Regions from separate parts of the Flexivirga lutea genome, predicted to be linked through region 2. Evidence: predicted binding sites of a transcription regulator. Region 2 holds the regulator's gene; each other region holds the start of a gene.
What was found. The regulator LexA, encoded in region 2, represses DNA repair genes until DNA is damaged. The targets are predictions, from matches to a motif close to TCGAACANNTGTTCGA.
Positions count from the first base shown of each region.

Region 1: a site for LexA is predicted at 6,058-6,073, ahead of ruvC (crossover junction endodeoxyribonuclease RuvC). Genes of this name have one in related genera too.
Region 3: a site for LexA is predicted at 2,588-2,603, ahead of ACYVBN_RS05550 (HNH endonuclease signature motif containing protein). Genes of this name have one in related genera too.

Region 1 is NZ_BAAGZB010000004.1:200,259-210,689, reverse strand. Features, by position in the region: gene ACYVBN_RS15780 (hypothetical protein) at 1-135, shown strand, start outside; gene ACYVBN_RS15775 (S53 family peptidase) at 302-2,281, shown strand; gene ACYVBN_RS15770 (MMPL family transporter) at 2,310-4,424, opposite strand; gene pdxT (pyridoxal 5'-phosphate synthase glutaminase subunit PdxT) at 4,552-5,199, shown strand; gene ACYVBN_RS15760 (YebC/PmpR family DNA-binding transcriptional regulator) at 5,215-5,985, shown strand; gene ruvC (crossover junction endodeoxyribonuclease RuvC) at 6,104-6,637, shown strand; gene ruvA (Holliday junction branch migration protein RuvA) at 6,634-7,230, shown strand; gene ruvB (Holliday junction branch migration DNA helicase RuvB) at 7,227-8,339, shown strand; gene yajC (preprotein translocase subunit YajC) at 8,469-8,891, shown strand; gene secD (preprotein translocase subunit SecD) at 8,892-10,431, shown strand, end outside.
Region 2 is NZ_BAAGZB010000001.1:765,339-775,769, forward strand. Features, by position in the region: gene leuS (leucine--tRNA ligase) at 1-156, shown strand, start outside; gene ACYVBN_RS03680 (DegV family protein) at 162-1,058, shown strand; gene ACYVBN_RS03685 (helix-hairpin-helix domain-containing protein) at 1,168-2,175, shown strand; gene ACYVBN_RS03690 (ComEC/Rec2 family competence protein) at 2,180-4,666, shown strand; gene ACYVBN_RS03695 (LysR family transcriptional regulator) at 4,682-5,602, opposite strand; gene ACYVBN_RS03700 (GOLPH3/VPS74 family protein) at 5,726-6,391, shown strand; gene ACYVBN_RS03705 (SIR2 family protein) at 6,415-7,260, shown strand; gene lexA (transcriptional repressor LexA) at 7,350-8,066, opposite strand; gene ACYVBN_RS03715 (hypothetical protein) at 8,387-8,845, shown strand; gene nrdR (transcriptional regulator NrdR) at 9,133-9,633, shown strand; gene ACYVBN_RS03725 (vitamin B12-dependent ribonucleotide reductase) at 9,742-10,431, shown strand, end outside.
Region 3 is NZ_BAAGZB010000001.1:1,185,135-1,195,565, forward strand. Features, by position in the region: gene ACYVBN_RS05530 (inositol monophosphatase family protein) at 1-352, shown strand, start outside; gene ACYVBN_RS05535 (DUF4193 domain-containing protein) at 525-824, shown strand; gene ACYVBN_RS05540 (DUF3710 domain-containing protein) at 1,041-1,949, shown strand; gene ACYVBN_RS05545 (OB-fold nucleic acid binding domain-containing protein) at 1,951-2,328, shown strand; gene ACYVBN_RS05550 (HNH endonuclease signature motif containing protein) at 2,698-3,816, shown strand; gene ACYVBN_RS05555 (DUF6281 family protein) at 4,081-4,431, opposite strand; gene ACYVBN_RS05560 (VOC family protein) at 4,645-4,995, opposite strand; gene ACYVBN_RS05565 (potassium channel family protein) at 5,006-5,725, opposite strand; gene ACYVBN_RS05570 (potassium channel family protein) at 5,742-6,404, opposite strand; gene ACYVBN_RS05575 (APC family permease) at 6,467-8,470, shown strand; gene ACYVBN_RS05580 (class I SAM-dependent RNA methyltransferase) at 8,467-9,762, shown strand; gene ACYVBN_RS05585 (putative quinol monooxygenase) at 10,118-10,429, opposite strand.

The sequences.
Region 1 (10,431 bases), on a different contig from region 2:
GACGGCCGGGTCGTCGCACCCGAACTCGACGAGCTGGGTGCAGCGGTGGTCGGCGGCTACCTGGGCGGACGCGGCGGTCGGCCCACGTACGGCGCCTTCGGCGACTGGGGTCTGCGCGGCGGCTGGGTCGGCTGATTCGCCGGCCGCGCCCAGCCGGCACACCGCTGCCTCCGGGTTGCGAATCAGGTTCTCATCAGCCTTCATTCGATGCATTGACGCGCTCATATCGGCGGGTGTCTATTGCATAGGCCGGCCGATCGGCCAGCGCTCGATCTCCTCCACGCATCGGTGAGGTGTCTTGATGAAACAACCCACGTCGCGCACCACAATTGTCGTGATCGCAACAGCAGGAACTCTGGCGGCAGGCATGGGCCTCGCCTCCGCCGGCGCCGCCACGGCAGCGTCCGGGCCCCGGCATCAGCTGCAAGCCCGACCGACCTGGCTGGGCAAGGCGCACGCCAAGGGGGCGCTGCCCAGCGGGCAGACCCTGAGTTTCAGCATGCTGCTCGGCATGCGCAACCAGTCGGGAGCGGACGCCATGGTCCGCGCCCTCAGCGACCCGTCCAGCCCCAAGTACGGAAAATGGTTGAGCCTCAAGCAGTTCGACGCGGCATACGGCCCCCGCGAGGCCGACATCACCGCCGTGACCTCCTGGGCCAGGTCGCACGGCCTGCACGTCTCCTCGGTGGCGCCGAGCGGCATGCTCGTCAACGTCACCGGGTCGACCAGCACGGTCAACCGCGTCTTCGCGACGAAGATGGAGTCCTACTCGTTCCAGGGCGTGACTGTCCGCTCCAACACCACGGCGTTGACCCTGCCGAGCAGCACGTCCGCGACCGTGCTGTCGGCAGTGAAGGGTGTTGTCGGCCTGGACACCGGTGCCACGGTCAAGAAGCCCGCCGACACGTTGCCCGGCCCGCCACCGGGCGGCCGCTACGGTGTCCAGCCGTGCTCGTCCTACTACGGCCAGAAGACCGCGGCCGACCAGCCATCGGCATACGGCAAGAAGTGGCCCTACGCCGTCTGCGGCTACACCCCCAAGCAGCTGGAGAGCGCCTACGGCGTCGACCAGCAGCTCAAGCACGGCTACTCGGGCAAGGGCCAGACGGTCGTCATCACCGACGCGTTCGCGGCGCCGACGATCGCGGCGGACCTGCGCAAATACAACGCGAAATACGGCCTGCCGCAGTTCAAGAAGGGCCAGTTCAGCCAGCAGACCCCCGGGCCGGACGGGTACGACCTGGTGAGCGAGTGCGGCGGCAACGGCTGGTACGGCGAGGAGACCCTCGATGTCGAGGCGGTGCACTCGATGGCGCCGGGCGCCAAGATCGTCTATGCCGGCGCCCCGGACTGTGCCTCCGGGCTGGACAACACCTGGGCCGCGGCGATCGACAACCACACCGGCGACATCATCACCAACTCGTGGGGCGACGGCGTCGACACCGTCGCCGACCTGGGGCAGTCCTACATCGACTTCTATCAGCAGTACTCCACCGAGGCGGCACTGCGCGGGATCACGGTGAACTTCTCCACCGGCGACGACGGCGACCAAACCTCCGGCGGCACCGACCTGGGCGCCAAGAGCCTGAGTTTCCCCTCGGACCTGCCCTACGTGACCGGCGTCGGCGGCACCAGCCTCGATGTCGACAGGTTGGGTGCCTGGACCGGTGAATGGGGCTGGCAGAACGCCTATGCGCAACTGTCACCGGACGGAACCTCCTGGGTGTCACCTCCCGGGAAGTACTCGTCCGGCGGTGGCGGCGGCACCAGCCAGCTGTTCGCGCAGCCGTGGTACCAGAAGGGCATCGTCCCCACCGCGGTGGCCGACTACTACGGCAGCACACCGATGCGGGCGACACCGGACATCTCGACCGTCGGCGACCCGAACACCGGCCTGGTGGTCGGCGAAACGCAACAGTTCCCGGACGGAACCTATTGGGACACCTACCGGATCGGCGGCACCAGCCTGTCCTCGCCGGTGATGGCGGGCATCGTCGCAGTGGCCGGTTCCCGGGCTCATCGGACACTGGGGTTCGTCAACCCGCTGTACTACTCGCTGCTGGACAGCCGGGCACTGCACGACCTGAAGGCACCGACGCAGCCGCTGTCACAGGTCCGCACCGACTACGTCAACGGGCTGGACCGATCCGGCGGTCTGCACTTCGAGTTGCAGCGCATCGACGTGCAGAGCTCGACGCTGCACGACACCCGCGGCTGGGACAGCGAGACGGGCGTCGGTTCGCCGGCCGCCGCGTTCTTCCGGATGGCAGCACGCCGGTAGAGGTCGGCCGTTCGGAGGTGGCAGCGCGTCACACGCGCGCTGCCGCCTCCGCCTCGGCGTCGGACGCGATCTGTTCGGCGGTGGCGTCCGGCACGTGGCGCAACGTGCCGGGCCACCAGATCTTCGGGCCGATGTCGAGGGTCAACGCGGTGACCAGCACTGCGCGCACCACGATGGTGTCCAGCAGGACACCGAGGGCCACGGCGAAGCCGATCTCGGCGAACGCGACCAGCGGCAGGGTTCCGAGGACCGCGAACGTCGAGGCGAGCACGAGACCGGCCGAGGTGATCACCCCGCCGGTCGCCGACAGGCCGACGATCGCGCCGCGTCGGGTGCCGTGCTGACGCGCCTCCTCACGGACGCGGGTCATCAGGAAGATGTTGTAGTCGATCCCCAGCGCGACGAGGAAGACGAAGACGAACAACGGCAGTGACGGGTCGGTGCCGGCGAACCCGAAGACGAAATGGAACACCAGCGACGACAGGCCGAGCGCCGCGCCGAACGACAGGATCACCGTCAGGATCAGCAGCACCGGAGCGACGAGCGCCCGCAACAGCACCGCCAGAACGGCCAACACCACCAGCAGTGTCAGCGGGATGATCACCCTGCTGTCGTGATCGGTGGCGTGCTGCACGTCATACGTCGTGGCGGTGTTGCCGCCGACGAGCGGGTCCGCGCCGGGTATGCCGTGCACGATGCCCCTGACCCGCGCGATCTGATCGAACGCCTCGGCGCTGTACGGATCGCCGGAGATGGAGGTCTGCAGCAGGGTGCGGTCGCCCCGGACGATCGGCTTCGCCGCCGGTGCGAAGCCCGCGGCCGACAATCGCTGCGTCACCACGTCCGATCGGGCAGAGTCGACCAGCACATAGGCCGGGTCGGACGCGTTGGACCGGTAGTGACTCTGCAGGATCTTGCTGGCGGTCACCGAGTCCGGGTTGCCGGTGAAGCTCTGGGTCGTCGACAGGCTGTGCGAGTGGAGCTGGGTCAGTCCGGCGGTGCACAGCAGCAGGACGCCGACGGTCACCAGCCACACGGTGCGCGGTCGCGGACGGATGAACCCGCCGACCTTGGACCACAGACCGCTCTGCGTCGGCTCCGCGCTCCCGTAGGTGGGACGTCGTGGCCAGAACACCCATCGGCCGACGGTCACCAGCAGCGCCGGCAGGAGCGTCAGCATCGCGAGCAGCGCGAAGACGATGCCGAGCGCCGCGACCGGTCCGAGACCCTTCGTCGAGTTCATCTGCGCGGCGAGCAGGCACAGCATGCCGAGGATGACGGTGCTGCCACTGGCCAAGATGGCCGGCCCCGACCGATGGAGCGCGAATGCCATTGCCTCATGCCGGTCCTCGTGTCGGCGCAGCTCCTCGCGATAGCGCGCCACGAGCAACAGGGCGTAGTCGGTGCCGGCCCCGATGACCAGCACGGTGAGGATCCCGTAGCTCTGGCCGTTGACGGTCAGCCCGGTGTGGTCGACCAGCAGGTAGATGAACGCCTGTGCGGCCGTGAGCGGCACGCCGGCGCTGAGGATCGGCAGCACCCACAGCACCGGGCTCCGGTAGGTCAGCAGCAGGATCAGGATGACGACGCCGAGCGTGCCGAACAGCAGCGTGCCGTCGATGCCCGAGAAGGCGTCGGCCTGGTCGGCGCCGAAACCGACCGGTCCGCCGAGATGCACGCCCATGCCGTGTGCCCCCTCAGTTGCGGTGGCACGGATCTGGTCGGCCGTCTTGGGCAGGTCGTTCCAGCCGGACTTCGGGTCGATGTGCAACGGGATCAGCGTTTGCAGCGTCGTCCCGTCCTCGGACGGGATCGGACCGACGACCGGGCCGGCCACGTGCGGTGTGTTCTTGTATGCCGCGGCGTCGGCGGCCGCCTTCGCGCGGTCGGCCGCGGTCAGTCCACCGTCCCGGTGATAGACGACGATGGCCGGGATGCTGTTGCGGTCCACGAAGGCGCCCAACTGGTCGTAGGCCTTGGTGGACTCGGCACTGGCCGGTAGCCATGACGAGGTCTGGTTGTCCTGCGCGCCGGACAGTTTGCCGGCCAGCGGGCCGAGCGCGACGAGCGCAACGACCCAGATGACGAGGACTGCGTATTTGCTGCGGCGGCCGCACACCAGTGCCGCGAATCGACGATCCATCCGATGACCCCTCCGTCAGATGTGGATGCGCGGCAGATGCTTAGCTTTCCTCACTGTCGCGATATATCGTGATTTTACGCGATGACGCCCATGACGTGCAGGCATTTCTTTGTGGGACGCTTGCGGCGTGAAGTCACTCATCGGCGTGCTCGCCGTGCAAGGCGATGTCCGCGAGCATGCTCGTTCTCTCGAATCCGTCGGAGCCGCAACGCGATTGGTTCGCCGGCCGGAGGAGCTGGAGGGCCTCGACGGGATCGTGCTCCCCGGCGGGGAGTCGACCACGATGGACAAACTGCTGCGCGCCTTCGAGCTGCGGGACCCGCTGCGGGAGCGGTTGACGGCGGGCCTGCCGGCATACGGCTCGTGCGCCGGGATGATCCTGCTGGCCGACCGCGTGCTGGACGCGACGGCCGGCCAGCAGACGCTCGGCGGCCTGGATGTCACGGTGCGGCGCAACGCCTTCGGGCGGCAGGTCGACTCGTTCGAGGAGGACCTCGAGATGCCGCAGATCGTGGGGGAGTCGGCGCCGCCGGTGCGGGCGGTGTTCATCCGGGCTCCCTGGGTGGAGGCGGTCGGCCCCCAGGTGCAGGTGCTCGGCACCGTGACGACCGGCCCGGCGGCCGGGCGGATCGTCGCCGTGCGCCAGGGCAATGTGCTCGCGACGTCGTTCCACCCGGAGGTCACCGGCGACCACCGGATCCACGAATACTTCCTGCGTATGGCGCACCAGCGGCGCGGCGATAACATTGCCGGTCGAGACACCAGCACGTTCTAGCCAGAAGAGGGATGTATGTCAGGTCACTCCAAGTGGGCGACAACCAAGCACAAAAAGGCTGCGATCGATGCCAAGCGCGGCAAACTGTTCGCCAAGCTGATCAAGAACATCGAGGTTGCGGCGCGCTCCGGTGGCGGTGACCCGGCAGGCAATCCGACGCTCTTCGACGCCATCCAGAAGGCCAAGAAGTCCAGCGTCCCCAACGACAACATCGATCGCGCGGTCAAGCGCGGCTCCGGCGCCGAGGCCGGTGGCGCCGACTACCTGGCGCTGACCTACGAGGGCTACGCGCCCGGTGGTGTCGCCCTGCTCATCGAGTGCCTGACCGACAACAAGAACCGCGCCGTGGCCGAGGTGCGCACCGCGCTGTCGAAGAACGGCGGCTCGATGGGCGAGTCCGGCTCGGTCGCGTTCCTCTTCAACCGCAAGGGCGTCGTGATCGTCCCCAAGAAGCAGCCGGAGGGCGAGGCCACCGAGGACGGGCTGCTCGAGGTGGTGCTCGACTCGGGTGCCGAAGAGGTCAACGACCTGGGCGAGTCCTTCGAGATCGTCTCGGAGGCCACCGATCTGGTCGCCGTCCGCGAGTCGCTGCAGGGCGCCGGCATCGACTACGACTCGGCCGACTCCTCCTTCCTGCCGACCACCGAGGTGCCGCTGGACAAGGACGGCGCCAAGAAGATGTTCCGCATCATCGAGGCGCTGGAGGACAGCGACGATGTGCAGAACGTCTACGCCAACGGCGACGTCTCGGACGAGGTGCTCGCGGAGCTCGAGGCCGAGGACTGATCCCGTCGGTTCGCCGACGCGCCGCCGCAGCCTTCGCCGGTATGCCGCTGCCGCCGCCTAAGCTGACACGGACCGAACATATGTCGGACCCCGTATGTCGTGAAGGAGCTGCCCTGCTGTGCGAGTGCTCGGAGTCGACCCCGGCCTGACCCGGTGCGGTCTCGGCGTGGTCGAAGGAGGCATCGGGCAGCCGGTGCGGATGGTCGCCGTCGGTGTCGTGCGCACGCCGGTCACCGACGACCCGGCCGAACGCCTGCTGAGCCTGCAGACCGAGATCGACGAGTGGATGGAACGCCACACACCCGACTCGGTCGCGGTCGAGCGGGTCTTCGCCAAGGCCAACATCAAGGGCATCATGGGCACCGCGCAGGCGTCCGCCATACCGATGCTGGCCGCCGCGCGGCGTGGCCTGCCGCTGGCGCTGCACACCCCCAGTGAGGTCAAGGCGGCCGTCACCGGCAACGGCCGTGCCGACAAGGCACAGGTCACCTCGATGGTCACCCGCATCCTGCGGCTCGAGGTCGCGCCGAAGCCGGCCGACGCGGCGGACGCCCTGGCCATCGCCATCTGTCATGTATGGCGCGGCGGCGCCCAGGACCGCATCGCGGCGGCCGTCGCCCAGCAACGCGCCGTCGCAGGTGTACGTCGATGATCGCCACACTGCGCGGGACCGTCCTGCAGGTCGGGCTCGACCAGGTCGTCGTCGAGGTCGGCGGCGTCGGACTGTTGACCCACACCACGCCCGGCACCGCTGCCGCGCTGCGGACCGGGGGAGAGGCGACGCTGTCCACGACGCTGGTGGTCCGGGAGGATGCACTGACGCTCTACGGGTTCGGCACCGCGGATGAGCGGGATCTCTTCGAGCTGGTGCAGACGGTCAGCGGCGTCGGTCCGCGGATCGCGCTGGCGATGCTGGCCGTCGCCAGCCCGGACCAGATCCGGGCGGCCATCGCCGGCGGTGACGTCGCCGCGCTGGTGAAGACGCCCGGCATCGGCAAGAAGGGGGCCGAACGCATCGTCCTGGAGCTCAAGGACAAGGTCGGCCCGCTGCTCGCCGGCGACACGACCGACACGCGCCCCGCACCGGTCGGTGGCGGGCACGACCAGGTCAGCGAGGCGCTCATCGGGCTCGGCTGGTCCGCCAAACAGGCCGATGACGCCGTCGCGAAGGCCACCGCGGCCGACCCGGCACTCACCGAGGTGTCCGCGCTGCTGCGGGCGGCGCTGCGCGAGCTGGGACGATGACGGGCGTGGAGGACGAGACAGAGCCGAACCCCGACGGCTCCTACGATGCGACGTCCCGCATCGTCGACCCGGGCGGGGACGAGGAGGAGCGCCGGCTCGAGGTCGCGCTACGCCCCAAACGGCTGGCCGACTTCCCCGGTCAGCCGCGGGTGCGCGACCAGCTCGGCCTCGTGCTCGAGGCCGCGCGCCGCCGCCAACGGCCACCGGACCATGTGCTGCTGTCCGGACCGCCCGGCCTCGGCAAGACGTCGCTGGCGATGATCATCGCCGCCGAGCTGGAGCAACCGATCCGGATCACCAGCGGGCCCGCCATCCAGCACGCGGGCGATCTGGCCGCGATCCTGTCCTCGCTCGCCGAGGGCGAAGTCCTCTTCCTCGACGAGATCCACCGGATGGCCCGGCCGGCCGAGGAGATGCTCTATCTGGCGATGGAGGACTTCCGCGTCGACGTGGTCGTCGGCAAGGGACCGGGCGCCACCGCCATACCCCTGGAGCTGCCGCCGTTCACCGTCGTCGGGGCCACCACGCGAGCCGGCCTGCTGCCGGCGCCACTGCGCGACCGGTTCGGTTTCACCGGGCACCTGGACTTCTACGCGACCGAGGACCTGGCCGCGATCCTGACGCGCAACGCCCGCCTCCTGGGCATCGACTCCACCGCCCAGGGCATCGACGAGATCGCCGGACGGTCGCGCGGCACACCACGCATCGCCAACCGGCTGCTGCGCCGGGTCCGCGACTACGCGCAGGTGCACGGCAAGGACGTCGTCGACCTCACGGCGGCGCGGGCGGCCCTGTCCCTCTTCGACGTCGACCAGAGCGGTCTGGACCGGCTGGACCGTGCCGTCCTGGAGGCACTGTGCCGCCGGTTCGGCGGCGGTCCGGTCGGCCTGTCGACCCTCGCGGTCGCCGTCGGGGAGGAGCCGGACACGGTCGAGACCGTCGCCGAGCCCTACCTCGTCCGGGAGGGCTACCTGGTGCGCACACCGCGCGGCCGGGCGGCCGCCCAGCTCGCCTGGGACCATCTCGGTCTCACCGCGCCACCCACGGCGATCGCAGGCGCCATACCCTTGCCACTGGACGAGGACGGCGGCGGTCGATTCAGCGACTGAGCCCGACACGCTCGGAACCCGGACGCCCGTCGATGACGTTGCTCACTTAGACTCACCCGTCGGCCGCTGATGCTGCCCGACACCCACCAATCCAAGGACTGACTTTTCGATGTATGCACTGGAGCAGACATGGGCTCTCTGATCATTCTGCTGCCCTTGCTGTTGCTGGCCTATCTGTTCTGGACGCAGCGCAAGCGCCAGCAGCAGATGCGTTCGGCCCAGGACTCGATCCAGGTGGGGCAGGAGATCAGCACCACGTCCGGGCTGCTCGGCACGCTGGTCGCGCTCGACGACGAGGAGGGCACCATCGAGGTGTCACCCGGCGTGCAGCTGCGGTTCGTGCGCCGGGCGATCGTCCCGCGCAGCCAGGTCGGCGCGCCCGCGCCGGCGGAGACCGCGGACGCCGAGTCGACACAGATCGAGCCGACGCCGGCCGAGTCCACGCCGGCCGAGTCCACGCCGGCCGACGTCGCGGAGCCGGGCCATGTCGACCTGGGCAAGCGTGAGGGCGTCCGGCAGGACGACCACACCCCCGAGACGAAGGCCGAATAGGTGGCCAGCCGAGCCCGTCGATCCACCACCGGCAAACCGCGGCAGATCCTGACGATCCTGTTGCTGCTGATCGTCGCGCTGTACGCCGGCATCGCCGGCACCGCAGCCTGGGCGTCGCCCAAGGGCAAATGGGTGCCGCTGCTCGGCCTCGACCTCGAGGGCGGCCGGCAGATCACCCTGCAACCGCTGGTCGGCAAGGGCCAGCAGGTCAACGCCGGGCAGGTCCAGCAGGCCGTCGACATCATCCGCAACCGCGTCAACGGCAACGGGGTGTCGGAGGCCGAGGTCTCCACCCTCAACAACTCGCTGATCGTCGTGTCGCTGCCAGGCAACCCGAGCGAACAGACCCTCAAGTCGCTCGCGCAGTCCTCGCAGCTGGCCTTCCGGGCCGTCATCCAGGCGCAACCGATCCCGGCCCCCGCACCGAGCGCGAAGTCGAGCCCGAAGTCGAGCCCGAAGTCGAGCCCGAAGTCGAGCCCGACGTCGAGCCCGTCCAGCTCCGGCACGGCGACTCCGAGCACGTCGACGCCGAGCACGTCCACGCCGAGCACGTCCGCGTCGAGCAAGGGTGCCAACGACCTGCTGCCCCAGGCGTTCCTGCGCGACACGAAGTCGCCGTCCTCGACGCCCTCGTCCAAGGCCTCGTCCAAGGCCTCGTCCAAGGCCTCGTCCAAGGCGTCGCCTTCCTCGAGCCCGGCGTCGACCCCCACGGCGACGCCCACCCCGACGCCCACGCAGCCGTCCCGGCAGCTCCCGGGCGCGCGCCCGGAGCCGACCTCGCCCAGTGACACCGCCTGGGGCACCATGCCGGTGGACAACATCTGGGTCGAGAACAACCTCGCGACGGCGGGAGAGACCTACTCCGAGCTCTTCGCGGCATACCCGTGCACCCCGGCCCAGGTCACCAAGGGCGGTGCCTCCGTGGAGAAGTGGCGCGAGGTCGGTGCCCAGGCTCCGCAGGACCAGCCGAGCGTCGCCTGCTCCGACACCGAGAAGTTCCTGATGGGCCCGGCCGAGGTCACCGGCTCCGAGGTCACCGATGCCTCCTGGGGCAACGAGACCAACCAGCAAGGCGTCGCCACCAGCACCATCGGCGTCAACCTGACGTTCAACAGCAAGGGCAAGGACGCCTTCGCGAAGGTGACCGAGCGGCTGATGCAGCACCAGGGCACCGACCAGAACCGCTTCGCGATCACCATGGACGGTCGGGTCATCTCGGCGCCGCAGACCAACTCGGTGATCACCGACGGGCACGCCCAGATCACCGGCAACTTCACCGAGTCCGAGGCCAAGACCTTGGCCAACCAGTTGAAGTTCGGTGCGCTGCCGTTCTCCTTCAAGGAACTGACCTCCAACCAGGTCAGCCCCGAGGTCGGCACCGACCAGTTGCAGAAGGGCATCATCGCCGGCCTGATCGGCCTGCTGCTGGTCGTCCTCTACTCGCTGCTGCAATACCGCGCGCTCGGTTTCGTGACCGTCGCGTCGCTGATCGTGGCGGGCGTGCTCAGCTACGGCCTGGTGACGCTGCTCGGCACCACCA
Region 2 (10,431 bases):
GTCCGTGACCGCCTGCAGGTGCCGCCCGGGATCAGCGAGGCGGACCTGGAAGCGTTGGCCCGCGAGAGCGAGAAGATCGCGGCGGCGGTGGGCGACAAGCAGATCCGCAAGGTGATCGTGCGGGCGCCGAAGCTGGTCAACCTGGTGGTCGGTTAGTCGTCATGACTGTGGCGGTGGTGACCGACTCGACGGCGTACCTGCCGTCGGGGGTGGCCGCCGCACATGGCATCTCCGTGGTGCCGATGCGCTTGGCCATCGGCGGTGTCTCCTACGACGAGGGTCGCGGCGTCGCGGCGGACGAGGTCGCGCAGGCGCTGCGCGACTTCGTCCCGGTGTCGACGTCCCGCCCGTCGCCGGCTGTCTTCACGCAGCTGTATGCCGCCCTGGCCGACGCCGGGCACGACGCGATCGTGTCGGTGCACGTGTCCGCCCAGATGTCGGCGACGCTCTCCTCGGCGCAGCTGGCCGCCCGTGACGCGCCCGTGCCGGTGACCGTTATCGACAGCGAATCCATCGGAATGGCAATGGGTTTCGGCGTCATCGCAGCGGCCGAGACAGCGGCGTCCGGTGCCGCAGCCGCGGAGGTCGCGACGGCGGCACGGCGTCATACAGCGGCGTCGACGACGGTGTTCTACGTCGACACGCTCGAGCACCTGCGCCGCGGCGGCCGCATCGGCCGTGCGTCGGCGCTGATGGGCTCCGCGTTGGCCATCAAACCGTTGCTGACGGTGTCGAAGGGGCACATCGAGCCGCTGGAGCGGGTCCGCACGACGACCAAGGCGCTGGGCCGACTGGTGCAGCACGCGGTCGAAGCGGTCGAGGTGCTGCACGAGCACGACGATCTCGACGGGGTCGACGTCGCGGTGCACCATCTGGATTCCCGGGCACGCGCCGAGACCCTGATCGAACAGCTGGCCGAGCGGTTGCCGCAGGCGCGCCGGATGCTGCTCGTCGAGCTGGGTGCGGCGGTGGGCGCACACGTCGGGCCGGGCACCCTGGCGGTCGCGGTGACTCCGCGGTTCACCGGACGGACCCGGATCGTCGGATCGTCCGACTGACCGCGTCGGACCACCCATCATCCACAACCCGGCTCGGCAGGTGGGGTTGTCCACAGGCCGTCACCTCGCCGTCGGCGCGAACCCGCTTGTCGAGCCTACTGTTCCGCACATGGCACGCTCACGTGGGGAGGAAGGCACGCCCGACCGGTTGGCGGCGGTGCTCGAGGAGCTGGAGGCGGTACGCCGCGCACCCGGGTGGGTGCCGACCGAGGACTCGGTCGTCGACGAGCCGCGCTCCCGCGTGGCCGAACTTCCTCGTCGCGTCGCTGCCACGCGTCGGGCCGAGCGCGGTGAGCACGCCCGGCGCGGCCGGCATGCCGCCGGTGCGAGTGGTGCGGAGGAGTTGCGGCCACGGGAGCCGTTGCTGCGTCCGCCGGAGCCGCTCATCGGTGCGCAGGTGGCACCGAGCCGGCTGGCGGTCATCGGTGCACTGATCCTGGTCGCGGTCGCGGCCCTGGTCTTCGGTGGGCGCGTGCTGTGGGCGCGAGCCGCCGCGCAACCCCACCCGGCCACCTCGGCACGCTCGGCCTCCTCGCCGGCCGGCACTGAGGTGTCCGGCACGGCGGCACCGGCCGCCCCCATCGGTCCCGCCGCCCGCAACGGATTCGGTGCCGTCGGGACGTCCGGCAGCGCCCCGCCGAGCACTCTGGTCGTGCAGGTCGTCGGTCAGGTCCGCACGCCGGGTGTGGTGCACATCAAAGCCGGGTCGCGGGTGCAGGATGCCGTGTCCGCAGCCGGCGGTGCGCTGCGGGGCGCCGACCTGTCGGCCATCAACCTGGCGCGGGTGGTTGCCGACGGCGAGCAGATCCAGGTCCCCAGGCCGGGGGAGCATCCGACCCCGCCGCCGGGGCCGCCGGCGGCTGCCGGTTCGGGCAGCGGCGCGGGTGCGGCCGGCACGGGCGGTTCGGCTGCCGGGCCAGGGGCACCGGTGGACCTCAACACCGCCGACGAGGCGGCGCTCGAGGACCTTCCCGGCGTGGGGCCGGTGACAGCGCAGCGCATCCTGCAGTGGCGCACCGAGAACGGCCGCTTCAGCACCGTCGACGAGCTCGGCGAGGTCAGCGGCATCGGCGACAAGACACTGGCCCAGCTGCGTCCCCTGGTCACCGTCGGCTGAGGCGGTGTTCGTGCTGACGGACCTGGTGGAGCGGTTGCGCCGCCCGCCGGAGCGCCCGGCCGGCGCCGGTCACGCACTCGACCTGCGATTGTTCACCGCTGCCGCCGTCGGCTGGCCGGTGACCCTCGTCGCGCTGCGGCTGCCTGCGCCCGCCTGCATCGGTCTCGCGCTCGCCGGTGCCCTACTGGCCGTGTCGCTGTTGGTCCGCAGTGGCCGGCGGGCCGCCGGCCGCACGACCGGCATCACGAGGATCGTCGCTGTTTCCACGCCCGGCGTGGAGCACATCGACCGGAGGGGCCGGGTGCTGGACACCGTGGCCCTCGCCGGTGTGGCGGTGGCCCTCGTCGGCGGGTCCACCGCCGGTCACCTGCTGACCCGGCAGGCCGGCACCGTCGATCAGCTCGCCGCACAGCGCGCCACCGTCCGCGTCGAGGCGGTCGTCACCTCCGATCCGCGTCCCGTCGGCGCCGGCCTGCGCGGTCACCAGAGCCTGGTGATCACCAAGCTCTCGGTCCGCCAGGTCATCGGCCGCGGGCTGCGCAGCACTCCGCACACACCGGTCCTGGTGCTCGGTGACGAACGCTGGCTAGGGGTGCATTGGCACGAGCGGGTCGCCGTCCGGGGACGTCTGGCACCGGCGGACCGCGGCGAGGACGTGGCGGCAGTGCTCGCCGCACGAGGACCGCCACAGGTGATCGGCGACGCCGGTCCGCTCTTCCGTGCCGTCGAAGCGCTGCGCGGTGACACCCGCGCCGCCACCGACGGGCTGCCCACCGACCCGCGCGGACTCGTGCCCGCGCTGGTGATGGGGGACACCTCCCGGCTGCCGGCCGAGCTGAACGACGACATGCGCGCCACCGGGATGACGCACCTCAATGCCGTGTCCGGGTCCAACGTGACCATGGTGTTGCTGGCGACCATGTGGGTCGCCGGGTGGCTGCGCATCCGCGGCCGATGGCGGTTGGTGGTGGCGGCGCTGGCATTGGGGATGTTCGTGCTGCTCTGCCGACCCGAGCCCTCGGTGATCCGGGCGGCTGTGATGGGCGTCGTCGGCCTGGTCGGTATGTCGCTGTCCCGCCGCGCGGCGGGTGCTCCGGTGCTCGCGGCCGCGGTGCTGCTGCTGTTGGTGATCGATCCATGGCTCGCCGCGTCCTACGGCTTCGCGCTGTCGACGCTGGCGACGGCCGGGCTGCTCTTCTTCGCTCGGCCGTGGGCGGACCGGATCGGGCGGTTCCTGCCGCGGCCGTTGTCGCCGTTGGCGGAGGCGATCGCCATACCGATGGCCGCCCAGGCGATGTGCGCACCGGTGATCGTGCTGCTGCAGGGGTCGGTGAGCTTGATCGGCATACCGGCCAATGTGTTGGCTGCACCGTTGGTGGCACCGGCGACGATGTGCGGCGTGCTCACCGTGCTGGTCGCACCGGTCAGCGTCGAGCTGGCCCGTCTTCCGGCCTGGCTGGCCGCTGCGCCGACGCAGGGCATCGCCTGGATCGCGCACAGCTGTGCCCGCGTGCCGCTCGGCACGGTGCCGTGGCTGGGCGGCGCCGGCGGTGCGGTGTTGCTGGCGGCGCTGACGCTCGTGGCGCTCTGCACCGGCACGTGGCTGTTGCGCACGCTGTGGGTGCGGCCCTATCTGGCCGGCGCCGGAGCCGTCCTGGCAGCAGCGGCGTGGGCGCCGACGCCGATCAACGGTTGGCCGCCCCCGGGCTGGGTCTACGTCGCGTGCGATGTCGGGCAGGGCGACGGCGGGGTGCTGGCCGCCGGCCCAGGGCATGCGGTGGTCGTGGACACCGGCCCCGAACCGGCCGCGATGGATCAGTGCCTGGACCGGCTGCAGGTCCGTGTCATCGACGCGGTCGTCCTCACCCACTTCCACGCCGACCATGTCGGCGGGCTGTCGGCCGTCTTCGACGGGCGTTCGGTGCACGCGCTCTACGCCACGCCGGTCTCCTCGTTGGCGCCCTCCGGCGGTGATGAGGAGGCGAGCGAGGAGCCACTGGTGCGTGCGGTGGCCGCGCAGCATCAGCTGGCGGTGCAGTCACTGGCCACCGGCGACGTGTTGGACATCGGCGCCGTCCACGCGCTCGTTCTCGGCCCGACCCGCGTGATCCGCGCTGGTTCGGTGCAGAACAACGCCAGCATCGTGCTCGACGTGCGCACGCGAGGTCTGCGCCTGCTGATGACCGGTGACATCGAGCGGGAGGCCGCCGCCCTCATCCTGGCGCAGTTGCGCCGGCTGCCGGCGGCGCCGCCGATCGACGTGTTCAAGGTCCCACACCATGGATCGGCCAACCAGGACGCCGACCTCGAGCGCGCGGTGCGCGCGCCCATCGCGGTGATCAGTGTGGGAGCACACAACGACTACGGCCATCCTGCGCCGCGCACGCTCGACCTGTTGCGCGACAGCGGCTCGACGGTCGAGCGCACGGACCGGGGCGGGGACGTGGCGATCGTCGCGCGCGACGGTGTGCCGCTGGTCGCCCGGCCCTGACGAGCCACCCGGTGCTCAGGAGCAGACGTTCTTGGACCGCGCTGCCTCGCACAGGGCGTCCAGGGTGGCCGACACCGCAGGCACGCGTTGCAGGTCCGGCGTGGTGACGGCATACACCGCCCGGCGTGACGCCGGATCCATCGGCACCGTGACGACACCCGGATTGCCGGCGGAGCGGCGGATCAGGTCCGGCACCAGCGCGACCCCGAGGCCCTCGGAGACCAGCCCGAGCACGGCGACGTAGTCCTCGGTCTCGAACGCGACGTCGGGATTGAATCCGGCCCGCTCGGCCAATGACAACAGGTGGCCACGACAGCGCGGGCAGCCGGCGATCCAGGGCTCACTCGCCAGGTCGGCGAGCTTGACCTTCCGGGACTTCGCCTTCGGGTGGTCCAGCGGCAGCGCGAGCCGCACCTCGTCGTCGAGCAGTTTGCGGGTGACGAAGGAGTCGATGTCCTCCTCGCCGCGTGCCAGGTCGGTGCCCTCATAGGCGAACGCCACCGCCACGTCGCACTCCCCGGAGCGGAGCGCGGCCAGGGATTCGGGCGGCTCGGCCTCGGTGAAACTCACCTGCACGTCGGGGAACCGTTGCTTGACCAGCGCCAGCGCTCGCGGCACCAGCGTCGAGGAGGAGGAGGGAAAGGCCATCAACCGCACGCGGCCCGCCCGCAGGCCCGCGATCGCCGCCACCTCCGACTCGGCAGCATCCAGTGCTGCCAGCACCGGGCTGGCGTGCCGCGCCAGCACCTGGCCCGCCTCGGTGAGCCGCACACTGCGACCCAGCCGCTCGACCAGGACGGTGCCGGTGCGGTCCTCGAGGCGACGGACCATCTGCGAGATGGCCGGCTGTGAATAGCCCAGCGAGGCGGCCGCGGCGGTGAAGCTGCCGTGGTCGCTGATGGCCTTGATGACCCTGAGTCCCGCCGCATCGATCATGATCACGAGGATAACAGCGGGTTATCCACAGGGACGAATTTTCCGTGATTGCTAATCCTTGCGACGGAGTTTGTCCGTCCGCGGATGGATCTGTGGCGAGCGTGTGCGACGTACTGTCGGTGAATGCTGATCTGTGCGGAACTTCTGCTCATGGCGACCAGCCCCGAGGGTGGCCGGCTGACCGGACACGCTCCACTCGATCTGGCACTCTCCGGGGCGGTGCTGTGCGAGCTGGCGGCATACGAGCGGGTTGCGGTGCAGGGCGGCCGGCTCGTGGTCATCGATGGCCGGCCCGGGGGCGACCCCCTGCTCGATCACGCGCTGGCCGTGTTCGTGCAGAAGGCGGGCAAGAAACCGGAACGCGCACTGCCCGCGCTGGCCAAGGGGATGGCCGACCGCGTCTACCACCGGCTGGTCGCCGACGGCGCGGTCCGGCACCAGCCGGGAGGGTTCCTGCGCCCCGAGAAGCATCCGGTCGTCGACCTGGCTGCTCGCGCGACCCTGCTGGACGCCGCCGGACGCGTCCTCGCCGGCACCGCCCGGCCGGATCTGCACACCGGGTCCACGGTCGCACTCCTCGGCGCCGCCGACGCGGTGACCAAGGTGTATGACGCCCGGCAGTTCGGCGTCTCAGGGCGGGAGCTGACCAGACGTGCCAAGGCGGTGGGCGAGCAGGACTGGACCGCGGGCGCGGCGGCGGCGGCGATCAAGAGTGCACAGGCGGCCACGAACGCTGCCCTGATCGCTGCCACCACCGCTGCCACGAGTGCCGCGATCGCGGGTAGTTGAACCGATGTGAGAGCTTTGCCGTTGTGGTGGCCCGCGATCTGACAACCGACCTGACAGCCCTGGCCGAGTTGGTCGCCGGCGGTGGGGTGCTGGCGCTGACCGGCGCGGGGCTGTCCACCGACTCGGGGATCCCCGATTACCGGGGCGCTGACGGCAAGCGCCGTTTCCAGCCGATGACGGCTCAGGAACTGCTCGCCAGCCCCGCCGCGCGGCGGCGTTACTGGGCCCGTTCGTATGTCGGCTGGCCGCGTTTCGCGGCGGCCGAGCCCAACGACGGCCATCGTGCCGTGGCCGCGCTGCAACACGCCGGATTGGTCGGTCCGGTGATCACCCAGAACGTGGACGGACTGCACCAGGCGGCCGGTGCCCGGAACGTGGTCGAGTTGCACGGCAGCCTGACGCACGTGGTCTGCGTGCACTGCGGCGAACGCTACGAACGCTCGACGGTCGACGCCTGGCTGCAGTTGGCCAACCCCGACTTCGACCGGTCGGCGGACGGTCCGTTGCGACCCGATGGGGACGTGGCGATCGCCGAGTCACTGATCGGCGGATTCCGACTGGTGCATTGCGTCGTCTGCGGTTCGGACCTGCTGAAACCCGACGTGGTGATGTTCGGCGAATCCGTGCCCAAGCCTCTGGTGGAGCGTTGCTTCGCGCAGGTCCACGCGGCACGTGCGGTCCTGGTGCTCGGCTCGTCCCTGGCCGTGATGTCGGGCTATCGATTCATCCGCCGCGCCGTCCGGGAGCGCATCCCGGTCGCCGTGGTCACCCATGGCTGGACGCGCGCGACCGACGAGGAGGTGTCGGTGCGCGTCGATGCACCGCTGGGTGAGACGTTGACGGCGCTCGCCGCCGCGCTGACCGGCTGAGCTGTTCCGATCCACGCCTCACACGAAGATCGGGGGCCGCCGCGACGTATGCGGAGGAACGCAGCGGGGGAGAAACGTGGTGGGGTGGTCTAGACCCGGCGCAGGACCGCGGTGACCTTGCCCAGGATCGTCGCATCGTCACCGTCGATCGGGTCGTAGGCGTCGTTGTGCGGCATCAGCCACACCTTGCCCCGGGTGCGCTTGAACGTCTTGACCGTCGCCTCGTTGTCGAGCATCGCCGCCACGATGTCGCCGTTGGTCGCCGTGGGCTGCTGGCGCACCACGACCCAGTCGCCGTCGCAGATCGCCGCATCGACCATCGAGTCGCCGACGACCTTCAACAGGAAGAGGTCACCTTCGCCCACGATCTGCTTGGGCAGCGGGAAGACGTCTTCCACGACCTCCTCGGCGAGGATCGGACCGCCCGCAGCGATCCGCCCCACGACGGGGATGTATGACGCCTCGGGTCGTGCGTCGCCCAGCCCGGTCTCGTCGACGCCCGACTCCTCGGCGCTGCGTACGCTCGAGCCGCCGCGGTAGCCGCGGGTGTCGGTGCCGTCCGGGTCGATGACCTCCATGGCTCGGGGGCGGTTGGGGTCGCGGCGCAGGTAACCCTTGCGCTCCAACATCGTCAATTGGTGCGCCACCGAGCTGGGACTGGTCAGGCCGACCGCGTCCCCGATCTCGCGCAGGCTCGGCGGGTAGCCGCGCCGGTCCACGGAATTGCGGATCACCTGCAGCACCTTGCGCTGCCTGGTGGTCAGGCTCTCTCCGGCGCGATCGGGAAGTTCGTGCACCTGTGCCATCGCTGTCATCTCCTCCTCGGCGAACAGTTCGCTCGAAGCGGCCGGCGAGCGTCCGTGCGGACCGTGGTCCGTGCGGTGAGTGGGTGCTGGATGTGGAGCTGGATCGGCGCCGGCTGTCGGTGCTCGGTGCTTGCCTTGGCTTCGTGAAAACAGCGTATGGGTTTCGGACACAGTTTCCAAACATCTGTACGACGCGTGTCTCGACGATGTCGAACGTCCGTGCTATACATCCGACAGGTGTCCGATCGCACGCTTGTTCGGGCCAGGTCCGTCGCAGGGACGGTGCGCATCCGGTCGCGCCGAGGTTTCAGGAGGAAGAGATGAGTGCAGTGGCACCGTGGGACGTCATGGTCGACCCGCCGGCCGATCGAGCCCCCGAGCCCCCCGAGGTCCCCGAGGGCCGTGGGCGTCGTCGGCACCTGCGGGTGGTTCCGACCGGCCAGGCGGCCAGCGGCGGTGGCGAGCGGGTCGGCGTCCGTGTCGACGCGGCGGATGGCGCAAGCGGGCTGCGGTTGACGGCCCGCGGTCGCCGGTTGCTGGTGGCGCTCGTCGCTGTGGTCATGCTGGTGGGCGGGGGAGCGGCGGCCCGCGCCTGGGCCACCACCTCCGCGCCGGTGACGCACACCGTCACCGTCCACGACGGCGAGACGCTGTCCGAGGTGGCGCACCGCGCCTACCCGTCGATGCCGGTCGCCGACGCGGTCACCAAGGTGGCCCTGGCCAACGACCTCAACGGCCTGCAGGTGGTGGCCGGACAGCAGCTGCGGTTGCCGCGCTGAGTGATTGCAGCGGTGTCCGTGCGCCGCCCCGGTGAGGGACGTGACGCGCGGGTTCCAGGCGCCTGACCAGGGCGTTTCGCGGCATGGCGGACGGCTCTTGCACTTGTGGTGGGACCGGCCTAAGATCCCTATATCTAGTAGTTACACCGATGGGATTCGTCCACATCTAGTCCACATGCCAGAGCGCGTTGTCCCCAGATCGTCCACCGTTCACCCACAGCTTCGTCCACAGGGTGCGGGTCCGTGGCGGCGCATCGTGGGCGGCGTTCCCGGGAGAGGAGTCGACCGTGCATTGTCCGTTCTGCCGTCATGACGACAGTCGCGTCGTCGACAGTCGCACGAGCGAGGACGGCACCTGCATCAAGCGTCGCCGGCAGTGTCCCGACTGCGGTAAGCGCTTCTCGACGACCGAGACTGCGAGCCTCACCGTCGTCAAGCGCTCGGGTGCCAGCGAGCCGTTCAGCCGCCAGAAGGTTTTGGTCGGTGTGCGCAAGGCATGCCAGGGCCGCCCGGTCAGCGAGGACCAACTCGCGCTGCTCGCGCAGGAGGTCGAGGAGTCGATCCGCGCCCAGGGGGCGGCCGAGATCGACGCGCACGACGTGGGTCTGGCGATCCTCGGCCCGCTGCGCAGCCTGGACGAGGTCGCCTATCTGCGTTTCGCCTCGGTCTACCAGGCCTTCGACGACCTCGAGGACTTCGAGGCCGCCATCGCGCTGCTGCGTGCCGAACGTCCGGCGACGGGCGTGGAGCCAGATCACGCCGCGGGCCGCGAACCCGCCGGCGACTGAGGCACGTTCCACGTCAGTCCGCAGCACCACGGCAACACCACTCACCACACAGCAACAACACATCCCGCAGCACAGTCGACCGCCTTCGGGCGGGAAAGGAAGTTGGACATGACCGACACGGCAGACGCGGGCTCGAAGGCGCGACGCGGCAGCGGCGCGCGCAAGGGCCTGACCGTCGAGCGCATCTTCACCACGCCCGGGGTGCACCCCTATGACGAGGTCACCTGGGAGCGGCGCGATGTCGTCCAGCAGAACTGGAAGACCGGCGAGACGATCTTCGAGCAGCGCGGTGTGGAGTTCCCCGACAGCTGGTCGCTCAATGCCTCCACCATCGTCACCACCAAATACTTCCGTGGCGCGGTCGGCACGCCACAGCGGGAGAGCAGCCTCAAGCAGCTCATCGACCGGGTCGTGCTCACCTATGTGCGCGCCGGCAAGGAACACGGCTACTTCGCGACCGACGACGACGCCGAGATCTTCGAGCACGAGCTGACCTGGTCCCTGCTGCACCAGGTGTTCAGCTTCAACTCCCCGGTCTGGTTCAACGTGGGCACCAAGTCGCCGCAACAGGTGTCAGCGTGCTTCATCCTCTCGGTCGACGACTCCATGGACTCGATCCTCAACTGGTACAAGGAAGAGGGCTTCATCTTCAAGGGCGGCTCCGGTGCCGGCCTCAACCTCTCCCGCATCCGCTCCTCCAAGGAGCTGCTGTCCTCCGGTGGCACCGCCTCCGGGCCGGTGTCGTTCATGCGCGGTGCGGACGCGTCCGCAGGCACCATCAAGTCCGGCGGCGCCACC
Region 3 (10,431 bases), 420 kb from region 2:
GCAGGTGAGCGCCCAGGCCGACCTGGCGCTCAGCCTGCTGGCGACAGGCTTCGGCTACGACGTCGACAAGCGCACGCGGCAGGCAGCTCTGGTGGCCGAACTCGTGCCGCAGGTCCGCGACATCCGGCGAGCCGGCAGCGCGGCGCTCGACCTCTGCTCGGTCGCCGCGGGGCGGCTGGACGGCTATTACGAAGCCGGTCTGCACCCCTGGGACCTGGCGGCCGGGTGGTTGATCGTGACCGAGGCCGGAGGCCTCGTGCAGGGTCCGGCGGGTCGTGCTCCGACCCACGAGCTGGTGGTCGCGGGAGGCGCTGACTTCGTCACACAGCTGTCTCCGATGGTCGACCGCTGAGCGGCTGCGGAACAAACATCGGACCCCGCCTGTTGGGCGGCTGGTCGGATGAGGCAAAATCCCCGGCGGTCCGGGCACAAAACGCGGCTGTTCAGCGTTATTGCGCGCAAGGACACCGAAATTTCCGCCCACGCGTGCGGGCTGGGCGACGAGGAGACGGGAAAAACACGCAATGGCAACAGATTACGACGCTCCACGCAAGACCGACGACGACATCGACAACGACTCGATCGAGGAGTTGAAGGCACGTCGCAACGACAAGAGCACCGCGAATGTCGACGTCGACGAGACGGAGCAGGCCGAAGGCTTCGAACTTCCCGGGGCGGATCTGTCGGGCGAAGAGCTCTCGGTCCAGGTCATCCCACGACAGAACGACGAGTTCACCTGCTCCAAGTGCTTCCTGGTGCATCACCGCAGTCAGTTGGCCAAGGAGGTCGGCGGACTGCCGGTCTGCACGGAGTGCGCGGCCTGACACATGCGGCAGTCGACGGCAGGGACGACTCGAGCCACGAGTCGGCCCTGCCGCCATACGCTCCGGACCGTCGATTCGCGTCGGCGGTCCGTCTGGGGCGACACTGGGAAAGATGACCACGGTCGCTCCGGCGACCGCTGACGTCTTCCCAGCACGATCTCTTCACCACCGACCTCATTCATCCGACAGCAACCACCACAAAGGGGCGCGAGCGCAGTGGCACTCTTCCGGCGCAAGGCCAAGGACACGCAGGCCGACCCGGCCGACGTCGCGACCGACGCCGAGCAGGACATCGACGCCGAGCAGGACGCCGAGCAGGACGCCGAGCACGGTGTCGATGCGGACGTCGAGGAGGCGACCGTCCCCGCTGACGCCGAGGCCGATGCGGCCGACGCGGCCGACCCCGACGCGGCCGGCGATCACGAGGACACGCGCACCCGACTGCCTCGTCCGCACGACCTCGACCGGTCCCACGGTCCGTTCGACCGTTCCGAAATCAAGGAGCTCGACGGACACCTCGACTTCGGTGCCGTTGCGATCGTCCCGGTGGCCGGCATGGAGCTGCGGCTGGACGTCGACGACGCCGGGCAGGAGATCACCGGCATCACCGCTGTGGTCGACGGCGCGGCGTGCCAGTTGCAGGCGTTCGCCGCTCCCAAGAGCCGCGGCGTGTGGGACGACATTCGCGACGAGATCGCCGACAATCTGCTCGCCGGTGGTGGCACGGCCGAGGAGAAGCTCGGCCCGCTCGGGATCGAGCTGCACACCCGGATGCCCACGCAGGGGCCGGACGGCCGCACCACCTACGCGCCCGCCCGTTTCGTGGGCGTGGACGGCCCCCGCTGGTTCCTGCGGGCCGTGCTGTCCGGCAACGCCGCGATCGACGAGGCCGCCGGTGACCAGCTGGTCGAGTTCCTGCGCCGGACCGTGGTGACGCGCGGCAGCGAGCCGCGTGCGCCGCGCGAGATGCTGCCGCTGCAGATCCCGCAGGACGTGCAGGAGCAGGCCGAGGCCGCGGCAGCACAGGACCCCGACGCCACGCCGGATCAGACCGGTGACCGGTCCGACACCGCCGACGACTTCAAGCCGTTCGAACGCGGCCCGGAGATCACCGAGGTCCGTTGAGATGAGCTGGAAGACCTCGTGGGGCAAGGTCGCGGATCGGCTGACCAAGTCGGACGACTCGCTGGAGAACGACGACCTGCAGGAGAGCACCCGCAGGCTGGGCGCCACCCCGATCTGTGACGCCGCCGACCGGTCCATCGCATGTTGTTGCGGCACCGTCCGCAGCGTCAGCCTCCGCCCGCGTGCTGACTCGGTGCCTGCCATGGTCGTCGACCTGGACGACGGCAGCCGCACCATGAACCTGGTCTGGCTCGGCCGGCGCAGGATCGCCGGCATCGAGCCGGGCACCTACCTGAAGGTCACCGGCCGGGTGACCTACCTCAAGGGCACCCCCACGATCTTCAACCCCTCCTACGAGATCAAGCCCGGCGCGAACTGATCACCGGCGGGGTGAGGTCAGCTCGTCGGTTGCGACGCTCGTGCGGCGTCTCACCACGGTCACCCTGCAGCGGGCCGGCACGATCCGCCCCGGCGATCCATGCTGAGCGCGGGGCGAAGACAGTCCACCGAAACGTGTCCACACCAATCGGCAACGCGCTGACATTCAGCCCATGGCAAGGTCTCGCCATACTCACCGAAAGCCGCTGCAGGACTGGAATATTGGGGACTTTTGCGCTGCCTGACCCTTGCGCAAGACATCGAACAAACGTATGATAAAGCATGGGAGCAAATCGGGAGGCCGCGTCGGATGGTCCCCGGTTCGGCGGGTTTCCGGACCCGGTGGATCTGTCGGCGTATGCCGTGCCGGATGCCGGTGGGGTCTTGGCAGGAGTGCCGCCGTGGGTCCGGGCGTGGGAGCAGCGGCGGGGCACGGCAGTGGTTAACCGATCGGGCAGCGTTCTTGGAGCCGGCCGAGGCGAGCCGGTTGACGGTGGCCGCGGAGTCCATCAACCGGCCGGAGAATGCGACCTTGCGGGCAGTGTTCGTGGCCGGCCAGTTGAGCGTCTCGATGCTGGTGACGGTGCTGGCCGAGGTGCCCAAGGCGATGGTCGCCCTGCCGGACGCCCGGCGGGAGCAGGTGCTCGGTTACTACCTGCAGCTGACCCGGGCGGGCAGCACCCGGGCCGATCTGCGTGGCTTGACCAAGCGGATCATCGCCGAGTTCGGGGACGAGCAGCTGCCGGACGCGGAGGAGAGGGCGCAACGCGCGGAGTCACTGTCCTGGCGTGAGCTGCCCAGCGGGTTGAGGGAGATGATCGCAGTCCTGTCACCCGCGCACGCCGCGCAGATGTTTGAGGCGATCACCGCGTTGTCCGCTCCCCGGCCGGGCAAGGACCCGCGGACCGGTGCCGCCCTCCGCGATGAGCGCACCCCGGGCAAACGCCGAGCCGATGCGCTGATGGAGTTGCTCGGGGCGGCCGCACGGTGCGCCGACCCGGAAGCGATGCGGTCCACCGCGAAGGTGATCGTGACGATGGGTCTGGACAACCTGCTGCGTCGACTCGGCAGACAGGGCTTCGGTGTGACCGCGACCGGACAGGTGCTCGACGCCGCCACCGCGCGGCAGCTGGCCTGTGCCGCAGACATCATCCCGGTGGTTCTCGGTGGCAATGGTCAGCCACTGGATGTCGGTCGGGAAGTGCGGCTGTTCACCGGAGCGGTGCGCACGGCGATCATTGTGCGGGACAAGCACTGCACGTTCCCTGGCTGCGACCGGCCGCCGGGGTGGTGTGAGGCACACCACATCATTCCCTGGTGGGCCGGCGGCCCCACCGCCGTCGGTAACGGGACCCTGTTGTGCACGCGGCATCACGGCGTGGTCCACGCCAAGGGATACCTCGCGGTCGTCACCGCCGACGGCGTGGCCTGGGACCTGACCCCCGGCCGGATGAGCAATCTGGCACCGGCGGACCGCCCTGCCGCATGAGCGGTGCCAGGCGCGTCTTGAACGGGTGCCGGATGGCCACGTCATAGGAGGACAGTCGTACATCAGGCGGTTCACCTTCGGGGGCTTTGGCGGACGGGGCCAGCGTCGTGCGGCGTCGGCTATCGAGACACGGCTGAAGCTCGAAAGGGGCCATCTCGCAGGGTCAATTGAGCATCTGAGGCGGTCGCCTGGCCTTTCGCGACCTCCGTTGTCCTTTGACCGCGGACTGTTACGTTCCAGCGGCTCCGAGCAGTTCTGTCCGCGTCAGCGGGAGGTGACGGTGGGTGTTTTGACCAATGCCGGCCAGTCTTTCGGAGTGGTGCCTTCCCGGATGTACACGCCATGTGCGTTGGGGTCGATGACCGCAATGGCGACCGTGGGATCGACTCCGCGAACTCTGTGTATGGCGACTCGATGAATCGGCTTCTCGTCGCAGCCGACGGTGTTGCCGGTCCCCAGCACGTCAAAATCAGTCGGTGCTTCGGGGTTCACCAGGTTGTGTGACCGGAAAGTGTTGCCGTTGAACGTGATCCGGGTACCGCAATCGCCATCGGCGGAGCTCTGCGGCTGCGCGCCGCAACTGGAGACAGCCGCGATCGACAGCAAGGCGAGCACTAGACCCCTTCCGACACCAGGCATCGCCCTCATGCGTTTCAGTATCGCTGTGGGAGCATTCGCGCGGTTGAACGTCACCGAATCGAAATCAGCGGATGGGGAGCAGTTCGCAGCGGTCGACGGTCCACATCAGCTCGCGCGCCCCAGCATCGTCGTTCTCGATGAGCCGATCGATTTCCCGCACGCCCGGGTGGTGACGCGGTGCGCCCGCCCTCAGGCGCGGTGCGCAGCGACGTTGATCACGTGCCCATCAGGGCTTCGGACGAAGAACCGGCGAATGCCCCACGGTTCATCGGTCAGCGGGTGCACGATCTCGTAGCCGCGTCGCTGTGCCGCGTGGTACGCCGCATCGACGTCGTCGACCTTGATGGTCATGACGGAGTCCTCCGGCGCAGTTGCGTCGTGGGTCACGACCTGGACGCATGCGCCCGAGTCCGGAGAGCTGAATCGGGCCACCCAGCCCTGGTTCATGGTCTCCTCTTCCAGGCCGAGGAAACGGAAGAACTCTCTCGCCCGCTCAACATCGCCGGTGTGCAGGTTGGTGATCGCTTCGGTCGCTTTCATCAGCAGAAGGTCATTCACCCGCGGGGGAGTGCGTGCGGATCTGGTCCGCCGGGCGACCGGTGAGTACGGCGCCCAGTGACTGCTCGGCCTCCGGGGTCGCCAGCAGCAGCAGCTCGTCCAGTGCCTCGATCGTGTCGTACTGATCCGGCGCCATCGGCATCTCATCGCGGATGATGCCGACCAGCACGCAGTCCGGCGGCAGCTCCAACTGACCGACCGCGCGTCCGACGTTCGGGCTGTCCGAGGGGACCGTAATCTCCACCATGGTGGCCTTGCCCTGCTGGAACTGGAACAGCCGGACCAGGTCGCCGACACTGACGGCCTCCTCGACCAACGCCGTCATCAACCGCGGTGTCGACACCGCGACGTCCACACCCCACGCCTCGTCGAACATCCACTCGTTCTTCGGATTGTTCACCCGAGCCACCGTGCGGCCGATACCGAACTCCGTCTTGGACAGCAGCGACACGACGAGATTGACCTTGTCGTCACCGGTCGCGCAGACGACGACCTCGCAGGTCTCCACGTTGGCCTCGCGCAACGTCGAGATCTCGCAGGCGTCGGCGAGCAGCCAGGACGCCTCGGGGACCGAGCTCGAGCGGTCCTCGTCGGCATACTTGTCGATGATCAGCACCTGATGATGGCGCAGGATCAACTCGCGGGCGATCGAGCGCCCCACGCTCCCGGCTCCGACGACAACAACGCGCATCTGACGAATCTCCTTGAAAATGCAGCTGTCTCGCGGGTCAGTCGACCGGCTTGGCGGATTTGAGCACGTTTTCGACCTCGTGCACACGTGCGCTGGGCAGGCACAGGTGCAGCAGATCGCCCTCCTGGAAGACCGAGTCGTTGTCGGGCACCATCCCGTCGCCGAGCCGGGTCAGGTAGGCGACGCGCGCGCCGGTCGCCTCCTCGATGTGTCGCAGCGGCGTGCCGACCCAGGACGAGTCCGGCGGCACCTCGGCGATCATCACCTTGCCGCTGGCGTCGGTGTGCACCGGCAGTGCACCCATCGGCAGGATCTTGCGCACGATCTGGTCACTGGTCCACCGCACGGTCGCAACTGTCGGTATGCCGAGCCGCTCGTAGACCTCGGCGCGACCCGGGTCGTAGATGCGGGCCACGACGTGCTGCACGCCGAAGGTCTCACGGGCGACGCGGGCAGCGAGAATGTTGGAGTTGTCGCCGCTGCTCACGGCGGCGAACGCGTCGGCACCCTTGATGCCGGAACGCAACAACGTCTCCCGGTCGAAGCCGATGCCCGACACCCGGCGGCCCTCGAAACTCGGGCCGAGCCGGCGGAAGGCTGCCTCGTCGCGGTCGATGACCGCGACCTCGTGCCCGTGTTTCTCCAGGCTCAGCGCCAATGTGGCTCCCACCCGGCCGCAGCCCATGATCACGAAGTACACGCACTGAACGCTACCGGAGCGGTGGTGCGACGACGTCGGCACGGGCCCTAGACTCACGCGTTGTGTCTGGGACCGGTCGCGCGCTGAAGCGCATCGTGGTGGGTCGCGCCATGCGCAGCGACAAACTGGGTGAAACCCTGTTGCCCAAGAAGCTCGCGCTGCCGATCTTCGCCAGCGACGCGCTTTCGTCGGTCGCCTACGCGCCAGACGAGATCCTGCTGACCCTCGGCCTGGCGGGCGGATCGTTCGCCTTCACCCACTCGTGGCAGATCACCCTCGGTGTCGTCTTCGTGATGGCCGTGGTCGTGGCGTCATACCGACAGAACGTGCACGCCTACCCCTCGGGCGGCGGCGACTACGAGGTGGCCACCACCAACCTGGGCCCGAAGGCGGGACTGACCGTCGCGTCCGCGCTGCTGGTCGACTACACGCTCACGGTGGCGGTGTCGATCTCCTCCGGTGTGCAGAACGCCGCCTCCGCCATGCCGTTCCTGCACGGGCACGAGGTGATCGTGGCGGTCCTGCTGATCGTCGCCCTGACCGCGATGAACCTGCGAGGGGTGCGGGAGTCGGGCAGCTTCTTCGCCATACCGGTATACCTGTTCATGCTCGGGGTGATCGCGCTGGCGATCGTCGGTGTCATCCGCAAGCTGGCGGGCGACCTGCCGTTGGCGGAGAGCGCGAAGTTCACCCTGGCGCCGCAGCCGCACATGGACACGTTGTCCCAGATCGCCGTGGTGTTCCTGTTGCTGCGGGCCTTCTCGAGCGGGTGTGCTGCGCTCACCGGTGTCGAGGCGATCTCCAACGGGGTGCCGGCGTTCAAGAAGCCGAAGAGCAAGAACGCCGCGAGCACGCTGTTGCTGATGGGTTCGATCTCGGTGGTGATGCTGGTGTCGATCGTGACGCTGGCCAACTGGACCGGCATCCACATCCAGGACCCGGACCACCCCGGGAACCTGCTGCTGCACGGCAAGCCGGTGAGCGGTTACACCGAGGACACGGTGCTCGGTCAGTTGTCACACGCGGTGTTCCAGGGCTTCCCGCCCGGCGTCGTCTTCGTCGCCATCGTGACCGGCGTCATCCTGGTGCTGGCGGCCAACACGGCATTCAACGGCTTCCCGGTGCTCGCCTCGATCCTGGCCCGCGACGGCTGGCTGCCCCGGCAGCTGCACACCCGGGGCGACCGGCTGGCCTACTCCAACGGCATCCTGATCCTGGCCGGCGTCGCCATGCTGCTCGTGGTGGTCTACCAGGCCGAACCGACCCGGCTGATCCAGCTGTACATCGTGGGTGTCTTCGTCTCCTTCACCACCAGCCAGATCGGCATGATCCGGCACTGGAACCGCAATCTGCGGCTGGACGACCCGCCCACCTCGCCGGCCCGGATGAAGCGGGCCCGCGTCATCAACGCGGTCGGCGCGGCGATGTCCGGCACGGTGCTGGTGGTCGTGCTGCTGACCAAGTTCACTCACGGCGCCGGATACGCGGTGGCGGCGATGGTGGTGCTCTTCGCGCTGATGGTGCAGATCCGGCGGCACTACACGCACGTCAGCGAGGAGCTGCAACTGTCCGAGTCCGCCGAGGACCAGCTGCTGCCGTCCAGGGTGCACGCTGTGGTGCTGGTCTCCAAGCTGCACAAGCCGGCGATGCGCGCGCTCGCGTACGCGCGCGCCACCCGGCCGTCGGTGCTCGAGGCGATCACCGTCGAGGTCGACCCGGAGGAGACCCGGGCGCTGCAGGAGGAGTGGGACCGCCGCGAGATCCCGGTGACGCTGAAGATCATCGCCTCGCCGTACCGGGAGATCACCCGGCCGATCATCAAGTACGTCAAGACGATCCGGCGGGACAGCCCGCGCGACGTGGTGATGGTCTACATCCCCGAGTACGTCGTCGGCCGGTGGTACGAACAGTTGCTGCACAACCAGTCGGCGCTGCGGCTGAAGTCGCGGCTGCTGTTCACCCCCGGCGTGATGGTCGCCAGCGTGCCCTGGCAGCTGCGCTCCAGCCAGGGCCACGAGATGCGGTATGACGGTCCGGCGCCCGGCTCGGTCCGGAGGGGCCGATGAGCCGCTCGGGCAAGGGTCAGCAGCGCCGGGGGAACCGGCGCGAGCGCGTAGCCGCCCGCGGTGATTCGCTGGTCGGCACCGAGTTCGAGGTCGAGGTCGGTGACGTCGCGCACGGAGGATTCTGCGTCGCCCGGCACGAAGGGCGGGTGCTGTTCGTGCGGCACGCGCTGCCCGGCGAACGCGTCGTCGCCAGGGTCACCGACGGCGGCACGACATCGCGCTTCCTGCGCGCGGACGCCGTGCAGGTGCTGGACGCGTCGCCGCAGCGGCGGGAGGCTCCGTGCCGTTTCGCCGGCCCGGGCGCCTGCGGCGGCTGCGACTGGCAACACACCTCTGCAGCCTTCGGCCGTGAGCTGAAGACCCGCGTGGTGCGCGAGCAGCTGCGGCGACTGGCCGGCCTGGAGTGGGACGGCGCGGTCGAGGCGGTGTCCGGCGACGTGAACGGCCTGCGCTGGCGGACCCGCGTGGAGTTCTCGGTGGCGCCGGATCGCCGGCTCGGCCTGCGCAAGCATCGCTCGCACGACGTCGTGCCCGTCGACGACTGCCTGATCGCGGTGCCGGAGATCGCGGCCACCGGGCTGCTGCAGGAGCGCGCCGAGCCGGGCGTCACCGGCGTCGACGTCGCGGTCGCCGCCGACCGGGAGGTGGTGGCCGTGGACCTGCCGGTGCGCGACGCGGGCGTGCCCGACGTCGTGGAACGGGTGGGCCCGCCCGGGGAGCACACGCGCGACTTCCGGGTGTCGGCGCGAGGTTTCTGGCAGGTGCACCCGGGGGCGGCGGCGACCTTCGTCGGCGCTGCTCTCGACGGGCTCGAGCCGCGGACGGGGGAGCGGGCGCTGGATCTGTATGCCGGGGTCGGTGTCTTCACGGCGTTCCTGGCCGACGCGGTCGGGCCGGCCGGCCGGGTGCTCGGCCTGGAGGGAGACGCCCGAGCGGTGCGCGACGGCGGACCGAACATCGGCGGGCTGGGGCAGGCGACGTTGCAGCGTGCCGACATCGGCACCGGCGACTGGATGATCCCGGTCGACGAGATGCTGGACCGGGTCGACCTGGTGGTGCTGGACCCGCCGCGGTCCGGCGCCGGACGTGCCGTCGTCCGCGACGTGCTGACCCGCGGCCCGCGGCGGGCGGCATACATCGCCTGCGACCCGGCCGCGCTGGCGCGTGATCTGGCGTATGCCGCCGAGTGCGGCTACGAGCTGGTGTCGCTGCGTGCGTTCGACGCCTTCCCGATGACCCACCACGTCGAGTGCGTGGCATTGCTGACGAAAACCCGCTCTGACCTGCGGTGATGCAAGTCGGGGTGTTGGCGCCGGCCCCGAAGATGATCAAGCGATAGACGCAAAGCCGACGTGATTAGGTCGTCGCTTCGATTCCGACAGGCGGCTCCGGCGAACAGCGCCTGACCTGCGGAAACGCAGGGCAGGGGCGGTTCGGTTCTGGTGGTCGCGCGATGCGCTGGCCTCACGGCTCTGCCCGACACCGACGTCGCTCTCCTCTGCGACGGACCCCTCGCCGGCTGAGCGCTCGCGGCCGGCATCCTGTCCGTGTGCCGATAGGCCTCGCACCGCTCGGCAACGCAGCGTGGCGTTGCGTCGCGACCCGGCGACGGCTCGGCGGGGCGCGATCGTCTCGTGCGTTGGCGGACTACGGGAGCTTGGACGCGAGGACGTCGGCCGCCAGGATCTCGGGTGCTGCGCCGAGGAGGTGCTGGTTGGCCATCAGGGCTGCGACGATGGCGCCGTTGGCGTGGGCGTCGCGAGCGGCCTCGTCGGGGAATGCATCGAAGATCCAGAAGGTGTCGGCGTGGGTCCTGACCGCGAACCAGACAATCGTTCCTACTTCTTCGTTGGCGAGCGCGACAGCGCCGGCGAGCAGATCGGCGAGCGCGTCGTGCTGTCCATCGGCCGCGACGATCTTGGCGACGAAGGCATACGGAAGTGATGCGGGTGCGGACATGA